2 regions of the Methylibium sp. T29 genome follow, and region 2 is predicted to be linked to the other one. Evidence: riboswitches for the same ligand, from Rfam matches in the RefSeq annotation. Region 2 holds a riboswitch; the other holds the start of a gene.
The links. Region 2 has a riboswitch for S-adenosylhomocysteine ahead of metH (methionine synthase). Riboswitches for the same ligand answer to the same signal wherever they lie in the genome.
Positions count from the first base shown of each region.

Region 1: linked by a shared signal. The riboswitch ahead of ahcY (adenosylhomocysteinase) and the one ahead of metH (methionine synthase) in region 2 are both predicted to bind S-adenosylhomocysteine.

Region 1 covers NZ_AZND01000170.1:588-7,255, forward strand. The annotation lists partial or broken gene x551_RS16170 (5-formyltetrahydrofolate cyclo-ligase) at 1-488, shown strand, start outside; gene x551_RS16175 (OmpW family outer membrane protein) at 501-1,091, opposite strand; gene x551_RS16180 (polyphosphate kinase 2 family protein) at 1,291-2,121, shown strand; gene metF (methylenetetrahydrofolate reductase [NAD(P)H]) at 2,138-2,998, opposite strand; partial or broken gene x551_RS16190 (TlyA family RNA methyltransferase) at 2,995-3,776, opposite strand; gene ahcY (adenosylhomocysteinase) at 3,874-5,307, opposite strand; S-adenosyl-L-homocysteine riboswitch at 5,379-5,456, opposite strand; gene x551_RS16200 (glutathione S-transferase) at 5,524-6,117, opposite strand; gene x551_RS16205 (VOC family protein) at 6,114-6,587, opposite strand.
Region 2 covers NZ_AZND01000199.1:380-6,014, forward strand. The annotation lists gene metH (methionine synthase) at 1-2,633, opposite strand, end outside; S-adenosyl-L-homocysteine riboswitch at 2,739-2,839, opposite strand; gene x551_RS23660 (hypothetical protein) at 2,945-3,484, shown strand; gene x551_RS17240 (homocysteine S-methyltransferase family protein) at 3,524-4,597, opposite strand; partial or broken gene x551_RS17245 (ATP-binding protein) at 4,907-5,635, opposite strand, start outside.

The DNA.
Region 1 (6,668 bases), on a different contig from region 2:
GGTGTGGCTCACGCAGCGCGAGGACGTGACGGTCGGCGCATACTGGGCCATCAAGGGCGAGTTCGATCCCCTGCCGTCGCTGCACCGCTGGACCGAGGGTGCCGGACACGGTACCGGCGAGGGCCCGCCGCGCCGGATCGGCCTGCCGGTGATGAACCGCCAGACCAAGCAGCTGCGCTTCCACCAGTGGTACCCCGGCTGCCCGATGGAGGAGGATGCCTACGACATCCCCCAAGCCCAAGGGCACCGACCTCGTGATGCCGACGCTGTTGCTGGTGCCCTGCGTCGGCTTCGGCCCGAAGGGCCTGCGGCTCGGCTACGGCGGCGGCTTCTACGACCGCACGCTGGCGGCCCTGGAGCCGCGGCCGTTCACGGTCGGCATCGGCTACCGGCACGGCTACATCGACTGGCTCGAGGGCGAGCCGCACGACATCCCGCTCGACGCCATGCTCACCGAGGACGGCGTCGCCTGGTCGCGCGAAGACTGATCGCGCGCCGCCTCAGAAGCGCCAGCCGAGCCCGACGCCGAACAGCACCGGGTCGACCTTGAAGGTCCCCGCCTTCACCCCCGCAGCCGACACGTCGGTGCGGATCTGCACCTTCTTTACATCCAGGTTCAGCACCAGCCGGTCGCCGAGCGGCACGTCCACGCCGGCACCCACCGACAGGCCCACGCTGTTCTTCTCGATGCTGAACGGCGCCGGCAAGTCGACCGACGAGAAGCGCGTGTAGTTGATGCCCGCGCCGAGGTAGGGCTGGACCGCCGCGCCGGGCAGGAAGTGGTACTGCAGCGACAGCGTCGGCGGCAGGTGCTTGAGGCTGCCGATGCGCGTGCCGGAGGCACTCACGTCCTGCTTCTGCGGATAGGTCAGCACCAGTTCGGCGGCCCAGTTCGGCGTGAAGAAGTAGCTGATGTCGAGTTCGGGGAAGGTCTTGCTGTCGATGGCCAGGCCGACGCCGGTGCTGTCCTTGTTGGCCGGGTCGAGGTGCAGCGCGCGCACGCGCACCAGCCAGTCGCCGCCGGTCGGTGCGGCGGCCGCGGCGCCACCGAGGGCGGCGAGGGCGAGGGCGGCGAGGGTCTTCTTCTTCATGATGAGCTTCACTCCGGAATGCACGGGGAGCTTCCCGCCCGTGCATTGCAGTGCGTGGCGGGACGCCGCGGCTTGCGTTGGCTCAAGCGCGCGGGCGCGCAGCGTTGAAGCCGCTGCGGCTTTCTGAGGCAGATCAACCCGACGCGTCGCGGTGTGCACGCGGCGCTACAGTCGCCGCACCGCCTTCCCAGGAGTCGCGATGGCCCGCTCGACCGCCTACCTGAAGACCTACCGCGTCGGCCGCAAGCTGCGGCTCAAGGACATCGACCCCGGTGCGCGGCCGGCCGCCAGCAGCAGCCGCGAGGCCGACGATGCGCGGCTCGCCGAACTGGCGATCGAGATCGACCGCCTGCAGGACCTGCTCTACGCCAACGGCAGTGCCGGCCGACCGCCCAAGCTGCTGCTGGTGCTGCAGGGCATGGACACCTCGGGCAAGGACGGCACCGCGCGCTCGGTGTTCCGCCAGTGCAGCCCGCTCGGCGTGCGCGTGGCGGCCTTCAAGGCGCCCACCGAGGTGGAGCGCGCGCACGACTTCCTGTGGCGCGTGCATGCGGTGGTGCCGCGCGCCGGCGAGGTGGTGGTGTTCAACCGCAGCCATTACGAAGACGTGCTGGTGCCCTTCGTCGAAGGCTGGATCGACGCCGCCGAGCGCCAACGCCGGCTGGCCCACATCAACGCCTTCGAGCGCCTGCTGCACGACAGCGGCACGACCCTCGTCAAGTGCTTCCTGCACATCTCGAAGGACGAGCAGCGCGAACGGCTGCAGGCGCGTCTGGACGACCCCGCCAAGCGCTGGAAATTCCAGGTCGGCGACCTCGAGACGCGCTCGAAGTGGAGGGCCTACCTGGCCGCCTACGAAACCGCGCTGGCGGCCACCTCGACCGCCTGCGCGCCCTGGCACGTGGTGCCGGCCGACAGCAAGAGCAACCGCAACCTGATGATCGCGACGCTGGTCGCGCAGGCGCTGGCGGGCATGAAGCTCAAGCCGCCGAAGCCCGACTTCGACCCGGCGGCAGTGCGCGTGGTCTGAGCGCGCCGCGCGCGTTTCAGCCGCGCGCCGACGCGAGCCGGCGGCAGACCTCCAGCGTCAGCGCCGACTGGTTGAGCGTGTAGAAGTGGATGGCCGGGGCACCGCCGGCGATCAGCCGCTCGCACAGCCGCGACACCACCTCGATGCCGAAGGCGCGGATCGACGCGGCGTCGTCCATGTAGCCCTCCATCTTCAGGGCCACCCAGCGCGGGATCTCGATGCCGTCGCGCATCGCGAACTGCGCGATGCGCGCGTAGTTGTGGAACGGCATGATGCCCGGCACGATCGGCGCGTCGACACCCAGCGCGCGCACCTCGTCGAGGAAATGGAAGTAGGCGTCGGGGTTGTAGAAGAACTGCGTGATCGCCGCGTCGGCGCCGGCCTTCATCTTGTTGGCGAAGTGCTGCAGGTCGCGCCGCGCGTAGCGCTGCTGCGGGTGGTACTCGGGGTAGGCGGCCACCTCGATGCGCAGGTCGGTGCCCTGGGTCTCGCGCACGAAGGCGATCAGCTCGTTCGCGTAGCGGAACTCGCCGGCCGTCGCGGTGCCGCTCGGCAGGTCGCCGCGCAGCGCGACCAGGCGCCGGATGTTCTGCGCGCGGTAGGAGGCCAGGATCTCGGCGATGCCGGCGCGCGTCGAGCCGACGCACGACAGGTGCGGCGCCGCCTCGAAACCCAGTGCGGCGATGTCGCGCACCGTCGACAGCGTGCGGTCCCGCGTCGAGCCGCCGGCACCGTAGGTCACGCTGAAGAACTCGGGGGCCGCGCTGCCCAGCTCGCGCACCACGGTCTTCAGCTTCTCGCTGCCGGCCTCGGTGTTGGGCGGGAAGAACTCGAAGCTCACCGGCACCGGCAGCTTCAGGGAAGGTGTGTCGCTCATGTGTCTGACTCCAGCCGCCGGCCCGCAGGCACGGCACAGATGAAAAATTCGCGGTTCCCGTCGCCGCCGGCGACCACGCTGTCCAGCCACGCCGTCACGTCCAGGCCCAGTTCGCCGCAGGTGGCCCGCAGCTTGCGCTGCACCTCGCGTAGGAGGCGGCGCTCTTCACCAGGCCGCCCTTGCCGATGTCCTTGGGCTGCAGCTCGAACTGCGGCTTGACCAGCGCGAGCAGGTGGCCGTCGGCCGCGAGCAGCGGCACCAGTGCCGGCAGCACGGTGGTCAGCGGGATGAAGCTCAGGTCGGCGACGACCAGGCCGAAGCCGCCGGCCGGCATGGCCGTGCCCAGCGCCTCGCGCGTCAGGCCGCGGGCGTTGATGCCTTCGAGGACGGTGACCTGCGCATGCCCGCGCAGCGAGGGATGCAGCTGGCCGCGACCGACATCGACGCCCACCACGTGCGCCGCGCCGTGCGCCAGCAGCACCTCGGTGAAGCCGCCGGTGCTCTGGCCGACGTCGAGCGCGGTCACGCCGGTCACCGCCAGGCCGCACTGCGCCAGCGCGCCGTCGAGCTTGAGCCCGGCGCGCGACACCCAGCGCAGTTCGGCGTCGTCGGTGATGCGCAGCTCGGTGGCCTCCGGCAGGTCCTCGCCGGATTTGCGCAGCCGCACCCAGTCGACCGCCGCGCGCCGCTCGACCGCGCCACGGTCGATCAACCGCTGCGCCGCCGAACGCGTCGGCGCAAGCCCACGCTGGACAATCAACTGATCAACTCTTGGCATGAGATAGAACCGAGTGGACGCCGCGGGTCCGGCTCCGCCGGCCCGCCAGCGTCGCCCCTTTCGAGGGGGAGCGGCGCAGCCGCAACGGGGGTGGGTGTCAATACCGATAGGTGTCGGCCTTGTACGGACCGGACTTGCTGACACCGATGTACGCAGCCTGCTCGTCAGTCAGCTCGGTCAGCATCGCGCCGACCTTCTTCAGGTGCAGGCGCGCCACCTTCTCGTCCAGGTGCTTGGGCAGCACGTAGACCTTGCCGGCCTGGTAGTCGGCGCTCTTCGTGAAGAGCTCGATCTGCGCGATGGTCTGGTTGGCGAACGACGAGCTCATCACGAAGCTCGGGTGTCCGGTGGCGCAGCCCAGGTTCACGAGGCGGCCCTTGGCCAGCAGCGTGATCTTCTTGCCGTCCGGGAAGACGACGTGGTCGACCTGCGGCTTGATCTCGTCCCACTTCAGCTTCTCGAGCGAGGCGACGTCGATCTCGTTATCGAAGTGGCCGATGTTGCAGACGATGGCCTCGTCCTTCATCGCCGCCATGTGCTCGTAGCGGATCACGTTCTTGTTGCCGGTGGCGCTGACGAAGATGTCGGCCTTGTCGGCGGCGTACTCCATCGTCACGACCTTGTAGCCTTCCATCGCGGCCTGCAGTGCGTTGATCGGGTCGATCTCGGTCACCCACACCTGGGCGCTCAGCGCGCGCAGCGCCTGCGCCGAGCCCTTGCCCACGTCGCCGTAGCCGGCCACGCAGGCGACCTTGCCGGCGATCATCACGTCGGTCGCGCGCTTGATGCTGTCGACCAGCGACTCGCGGCAGCCGTACAGGTTGTCGAACTTGCTCTTGGTCACCGAGTCGTTGACGTTGATTGCGCGGAACAGCAGCGTGCCCTTCGCGCTCATCTCGTTCAGGCGGTGCACGCCGGTGGTGGTTTCCTCGGTCACGCCGATGATCTGGGCGCTCTTGCGCGTGTACCAGGTCGGGTCCTGCGCCAGCTTGGCCTTGATCGCGGCGAACAGGCAGGTCTCCTCTTCGCTGGTGGGCTTGGAAATCACCGACGGGTCCTTCTCGGCCTTCTGGCCCAGGTGCATCAGCAGCGTCGCGTCGCCGCCGTCGTCGAGGATCATGTTTGGGCCTTCGCCGTCCGTTCCCTTGGCGCCGAAGTCGAAGATGCGGTGGGTGTAGTCCCAGTAGTCCGTGAGCGTCTCGCCCTTGTAGGCGAACACCGGCGTGCCGGCCGCCACCAGCGCGGCGGCGGCGTGGTCCTGCGTGGAGAAGATGTTGCACGAGGCCCAGCGCACCTGCGCGCCCAGCGCCTGCAGCGTTTCCACCAGCACCGCGGTCTGGATCGTCATGTGCAACGAGCCGGTGATGCGCGCACCCTTCAGAGGCTGGCTTGCGGCGAATTCCTGGCGGATCGCCATCAGGCCGGGCATCTCGGTCTCGGCGATCTTGATTTCCTTGCGACCCCAGTCGGCGAGCGACAGGTCGGCAACGTGGTGATCGTGGGTGGGGGTGGGCTTGAGGACGGCGCTCATGGACGGGTCTCCGTGATTCAGGAAACCGCAGGACGCCGCAGGAGAGGGTGTGCTCACCGGCGGCGGGGGCCTGCGGGTGAGCGCCGTTGCATCGGGGGATGACTTTCGAGCCTGGCTCCCGGGCGGGAGTTGCAACGCTCCTCGAAAGTGGGCGGATTCTAGCCGGTCTGCCCGCCATCCCCGGTTCGCGGCAGGGTCTCGGGCCGGCCGCCGTGCTCAGGTGCCCGGCATCGCCCGGTAGCCCGGCAGGGCGCGGACGCGCTCGATCCAGCGCGCGATGTGCCGGTACGGCGCGAGGTCGATCCCGCCCTCCGGCGCCAGCGCGACGTACGGGTACATCGCGCAGTCGGCGATGGTCGGTCGGCCGATCGCCAGCCAGGCGTGGTCGGCCAGGTGGGCATCGAGCAGCGGCAGGATGCGGGCCGCCCGGGCCAGCGTGTCGGCCTTGTCGAGCGTGTAGCCGAAGCGGTCGACCAGCCGCGCCGACGCGGGGCCGTTCTGGATCTCGTTGGCCGCGGTCGACAGCCACTGCACGATCTCGGCCTGCAGCGGCGCCTCGGCCGGCCACCAGGCGGCGCCGCCGTAGCTGCCCGCCAGGTGCACCAGGATCGCCTGCGAGTCGCGCAGCACCCGCTCGCCATCGACCAGAATCGGCAGCTCGCCCCAGGGGTTGAGGTCGGTCAGCGGCGGCCGCTTGTGCGCGCCGCCGAGGAAGTCGACCGGCACGATCTCCAGGTCGATGCCCGCCAGCGCCGCGAACAGCCGCACCTTGTAGCAGTTGCCGGACAGTTCCAGGTCGTAGAGCTTCATGCCGTGTCTCCTTGGGGGATCAGTTGGTCGAATTCGAGGACGTTGCCGTCCGGGTCGCGGATGAACAGCGCGATCCGGCGGGGGCCGAGCCGCCGCGGCCCTTCGGTGATCGCGATGCCCTGCCGCTGCAGCCAGTCCTGCAGCGCGGCCAGGTCGTCGACCACGAAGGCCGGGTGGGTGATGCCGGGCAGCTTGACCGGCTCGTCGAGCAGCGCGTTGCGTGCGCCCGGCCGGCGCGCCGCGTTGAAGATCAGGTTGATGCGCACGCCGTCGGCGCTCTCCATCTCGTTGGCCTCGTGGCCCGGGAAGCGGGCGCGCTCGACGAAGCCCAGCGCTTCGTAGAAGGCCAGCGCGCGTCGGCGGTCGCTGACGCGGATGCCGACGTGGTCGTAAGCGACGAGGCGGACCGGCGCGTGCGACGCTTCGGCCGGTGCGGCGCGGGGCGGGGAGACGGCGGCGGCGAGGCTCATCGGGGCGGACGGCGAGGGGCGGGCGATGAGCGTCAGTGTCGGCAGCCGACCGTGCCGCGCCAATGCCGTCGCGCTGACAAC
Region 2 (5,635 bases):
TTGAAGTAGGCCGCAGCGGGGTGGGCGAGGTAGAAGCCGCTGACGCTGGCGGCCGGCGTCATCGCGAGGCTCTCGGTCAGCGTCATGCCGATCTCCTCGCACTGCAGCGCGCGGAACATGTCGCGCTTGACGGTGTGGTCGGGGCAGGCCGGATAGCCAGGTGCGGGGCGGATGCCGCGGTACTGCTCGGCGATCAGCTGTTCGGTGCTGAGCGCCTCATCGGCCGCGTAGCCCCAGAAATCGGTGCGTACGCGCTGGTGCATGCGCTCGGCAAAGGCCTCGGCCAGCCGGTCGGCCAGCGCCTTCAGCATGATCGCGGAGTAGTCGTCATGGTCGGCCAGAAAGGCCGCCTCCTTCTTGTCGACGCCATGGCCGGCGGTCACCGCGAACAGGCCGACGTGGTCGGCCAGCCCGCTCGACTTCGGGGCGACGAAATCGGCCAGGCAGCGGTTCGGCCGCTTCACGCCGTCGACCACCGGCCGCTCGGTCTGCATGCGCAGACCGTGCCACGTCATCAGCACCTCGCGGCGCGTCTCGTCGGTGTAGATCTCGATGTCGTCGTCGTTCACCGTGTTGGCCGGGTACAGGCCGATCACGCCGTGCGCCTGCAGCCAGCGGCCCTCGATCAGCCGCTGCAGCATGCGCTTGCCGTCGCTCATCACGCGTTGCGCCTCGGCGCCGACCACCTCGTCGCGCAGGATCTGCGGGAAGGCGCCCGCCAGGTCCCAGGTCTGGAAGAACGGGCCCCAGTCGATCTGCTGCGCGAGCTCGGCCAGGTCGTAGTTCCTGAACACGCGGCGGCCGACGAACTTCGGTTGCGGCGGCGCGTAGCCGCGCCAGTCGATCGGCGTCTTGTTGGCCCGTGCCGCGGCCAGCGAGACCATCGGCGTGGCTTTCTTGTTTGCGTGCTGCAGGCGCACCTTGTCGTAGTCGACCTTCAGTTCCTCGATGTACTTCGCGGCCCGCTCGTCGCTCAGCAGCTCGCTGCACACGCCCACGCTGCGCGAGGCGTCAGGCACGTAGACCACCGGGCCTTCGTACTTGGGGGCGATCTTGACCGCGGTGTGGACCCGGCTGCAGGTGGCCCCGCCGATCAGCAGCGGGATCTTCTTCACGCGGAAGTAGTCGTCGCGCTGCATCTCGGCAGCCACGTGCTGCATTTCCTCGAGGCTGGGCGTGATCAGGCCCGACAGGCCGATGATGTCGGCGCCCTCGACCTTGGCCTTCGCGAGGATGTCCTGGCACGCGACCATCACGCCCATGTTGACGACCTCGAAGTTGTTGCACTGGAGCACCACGGTGACGATGTTCTTGCCGATGTCGTGCACGTCGCCCTTCACCGTCGCGATCACCACCTTGCCCTTGGCCTTGGCCTCGCCGCCGGCATCGATCAGCGCCTTCTTCTCCTCCTCGATATAGGGCAGCAGGTGCGCCACCGCCTGCTTCATCACGCGCGCGCTCTTCACCACCTGCGGCAGGAACATCTTGCCCTGGCCGAAGAGGTCGCCGACCACATTCATGCCGGCCATCAGCGGCCCCTCGATCACGTGCAGCGGCCGCCCGCCGTCGGCCCGGATCGCCTGCCAGGCCTCCTCGGTGTCGACGACGATGAAGTCGGTGATGCCGTGGATCAGCGCATGCGACAGCCGCTCGTTCACGGTGCCGGCGCGCCACGCGAGGCGGGTGCTGTCGTCCTTGGCCGCGCCCTTGGCGCGCTCGGCGATCTCGATCAGCCGCTCGCCCGGCGACAGCTGCGCCTCGCCCGGCTTGTAGGCCGGCTTGCGGTTCAGCACCACGTCCTCGACGCGCTCGCGCAGCTCGGCGTCCAGGTCGTCATACACGCCCACCATGCCGGCGTTGACGATGCCCATGTCCATGCCGGCCTGGATCGCGTGGTACAGGAAGACCGTGTGGATGGCCTCGCGCACCGGCTCGTTGCCGCGGAAGCTGAAGCTCACGTTGGACACGCCGCCCGACACCTTGGCGCCCGGCAGGTGCTGCTTGATCCAGCGCGTGGCCTCGATGAAATCGACCGCGTAGTTGTCGTGCTCCTCGATGCCGGTCGCAATGGCAAAGATGTTGGGGTCGAAGATGATGTCCTCGGGCGCGAATCCCACCTCGTCGACGAGGATGCGGTAGGCCCGCTCGCAGATCTCGATCTTGCGCGCGAAGGTATCCGCCTGGCCCTGCTCGTCGAACGCCATCACCACGGCGGCGGCGCCGTAGCGGCGCACCAGCTTCGCCTGGTGGCGGAAGGCGTCCTCGCCTTCCTTCATCGAGATCGAGTTGACGATGCCCTTGCCCTGGATGCACTTCAGCCCGGCCTCGATCACCTCCCACTTCGAGCTGTCGATCATGATCGGCACGCGCGCGATCTCGGGCTCGGAGGCGATGAGCTTCAGGAAGCGCTCCATCGCGGCCTTGCTGTCGAGCATGGCCTCGTCCATGTTGATGTCGATCACCTGCGCGCCGTTCTCGACCTGCTGGCGCGCCACGGCCAGCGCCTCCTCGAACTGCCCGCCGAGGATCATCCGCGCGAAGGCCTTGGAGCCGGTGACGTTGGTGCGTTCGCCGATGTTGACGAACAGCGAGCGCTCGCCGATGGCCACCGGCTCCAGGCCGGACAGGCGCATCGGCGGCACGTTCGAGAAATCAGGAGCAGCAGCTGTCGACATGGCAGTTCACCGAAAGACGCGCCGCGCCGGTGCTGCGGCCCACCCGCAGCCCGCCGGTCGGCGGAGGGGTGAGCGCCGTTGCAGGGCAGCCCTCGCGGTGCCGCCGGCCCGAGCCTGGCGGTCGTCCCAAAGCCTGGGCAACCGTCGCAACGCTCCTCGAGCACCGACGATTTTACGCGCGCCCGCGTTTACAAAGCCTCACCCAATACCCCTCCGCAGTCCGGCCGTCCCCCTTGTGCGGCACGCAGGGCCCGGGTGCAATGCCCGGCATGACACGCTTCTCTCTCTTCTCTCCTTCCTACACGGCCGGGTTGCTTTGCCTGGCATTCGCCCTGGCCGGGTGCGCCAGCCGCCCGGGAGCCCCCGGCACCCCCGGCTCCGGCAGCTCGGGCTTCGGCGGCCTGTTCGGCTCCGGCCTGTCACCGGCGCTGGAGGCCCAGCGCCTGCGCCTCAGGGACGCGCTCAAGGGCACGCCGGTCGTCGTCGACAGCACCGGCGACCACCGCCTGCGTGTCGAGGTGCCGACCAAGCATGCCTTCGACCCGCAGCGCACCGCCGTCAAGCCGGCACTGGCCGCAGTGCTCGACCAGTTCGCGACCGGCTTCAAGCCGCACGCGGCGACCACTGAACTGCAGATCGGCGCCCCGGCCGACGACAAGGTCTCGGGCCGGATCGTCCAGGACCGCGCCGCCAGCGTGCGCGACTACCTCGTGGGCCGCGGCGTGCCGATCTCGCGCATCGTGGGCCTGGGCCGGGCCGAAGGCGCCGGACTGGAACTGCTGGTCAGCGACCGCCCGGCCGGCAAGTGATGCAGCCGATGTGCGCGAAGGCCCGGCGGCCGCGCGCCGTCAGGCCGTCTGCAGATCGCCGTCGGCCTCTTCGCTCAACTCGCTGATCCAGCGCTCCTGCCGTGCGCGCGGCCGGTAGGCGCTGACGCGCCGGGCGATCTCGGCGATGTGATCCGGGGTGGTGCCGCAGCAACCGCCGGCGATGTTCAGGAAGCCGGCCCGCGCGAACTCCTCGACCAGGCCGCCGGTGATCGCCGGGGTCTCGTCGAAGCCGGTGTCGCTCATCGGATTGGGCAGGCCGGCGTTCGGGTAGCAGGAGATGAAGGTGTCGGGCGCGGCCTTGCACAGCTCCTCGATGTAGGGCCGCATCAGCGTCGCGCCGAGCGCGCAGTTCAGCCCCACGGCCACCGGATGCGCGTGGCGCACCGAATGCCAGAAGGCGCTGACGGTCTGGCCGCTGAGGATGCGGCCCGACGCATCGGTGACGGTGCCGGAGATGATGACCGGCAGGCGTTCGCCGGTGTTCTCGAACAGCTCGTCGATCGCGAAGATCGCCGCCTTGGCGTTCAGCGTATCGAAGATGGTCTCGACCAGGAAGAGGTCGGCGCCGCCCTCGAGCAGCCCCTCGCCCTGCTCGTAGTACGCGGCCCGCAGCTCGTCGAAGCTGACGTTGCGCGCCGCCGGGTCGTTGACATCGGGGCTGATGCTCGCGGTGCGCGGCGTCGGGCCGAAGGCGCCGGCCACGAAGCGCGGCTTGTCCGGCGTGCTGAACTTGTCGCAGGCGGCGCGCGCGAGCTGGGCCGCCACCACGTTCATCTCGCGTGCCAGCGGCGCCAGGCCGTAGTCTTCCTGGGCGATCGTGGTCGCGCCGAAGGTGTTGGTCTCGATCAGGTCGGCGCCGGCCGCGAGGTAGCCCTCGTGGATCTCGGTGATGACATCGGGCCGCGTGAACTGCAGCAGCTCGTTGTTGCCCTTCAGGTCCTTGCCGTGGTCCTTGAAGCGCTCGCCGCGGTAGTCGGCCTCGCCGAGCTTGTAGCGCTGGATCATCGTGCCCATCGCGCCGTCGAGGATCAGGATGCGCTGCTTCAGCAGCTCGGGCAACTGGGCGGCACGGGTATAGGGCAGGGCACTCATGCCCCGATTGTAGGAAGGCCGACCGATGCACCTACTGACGAAGCTAGGGCCTGCTAACGCTACCGGAGGGCTCGCGTGACCCAGGAAACGGACGCCATCAAGGCGCACAGCGCAGCCGGGGTCGGCCCCCGGCGAGCATGGGCAACGCCGAGGGCGCCCGTTTCCTGGGATCACCCTTCGGGCCCGAGCTGCGCAGGCCGCAGGGCGGCGTTGCTCAGTTGTTGCGTGCAACAGCACGCCGCCTCCCTCGCGCCTACCCCTGCGGCCTACGCAGCTCGGGCGCAAGCCCTCCGGTAGCGTTAGCAGGCCCTAGCGCACGAAGCCGATGCTGCGGCGCTCGCGCACGCCCGGCTTCACGCGGTGCTCGGCCTCCAGCTGCGAAAGGAAACCGTCGGGCTCGAACACGTCGCCCAGCAGCTCGACCTGCCGCTGCACCGCCGCGAAGTCCCCCGGCGTCAGCACGTCCAGCGCGGCCAACCGGGTGCGCTGCTCCGCGGTCAGCGCGGCGGCATCGCCGCCCAGCGCCTCGGCGACGAACATGCGCTCGCGCTGCGGCGCTTCCAGCGGCTTGAAGCGGATCTTGAACGAGAAGCGCCGCAGCGCCGCCTCGTCGAGCTCGTCGAACAGGTTGGTGGTGCACACGAACACGCCGCCGAAGCGCTCCATGCCCTGCAGCATCTCGTTGACCTCGGTCACCTCGTAGTTGCGCTCGGCACGCTGGCGGCTGCGCAGGTAGCTGTCGGCCTCGTCGAGCAGCAGCACCGCGCCCTCGCGCTGCGCCTCGTCGAACATGCGCGCGAGGTTCTGTTCGGTCTCGCCGACGTACTTGCTCACCAGGTCCGAGGCGCGCTTCGCCACGAGCGGACGCTGCAGCGCGTGGGCGATGTGCTCGGCCAGCGCCGTCTTGCCGGTGCCCGGCGGGCCGTAGAGGCACAGCGTGCCGCAGCCGCGGCGCTGGAGGGCCTCGACGATGCGCGGCAGCTCGAAGCGCGAGTCGACGTTGAGCAGCCCCAGGTCGTAGCGTGTGACCGCCGGTCG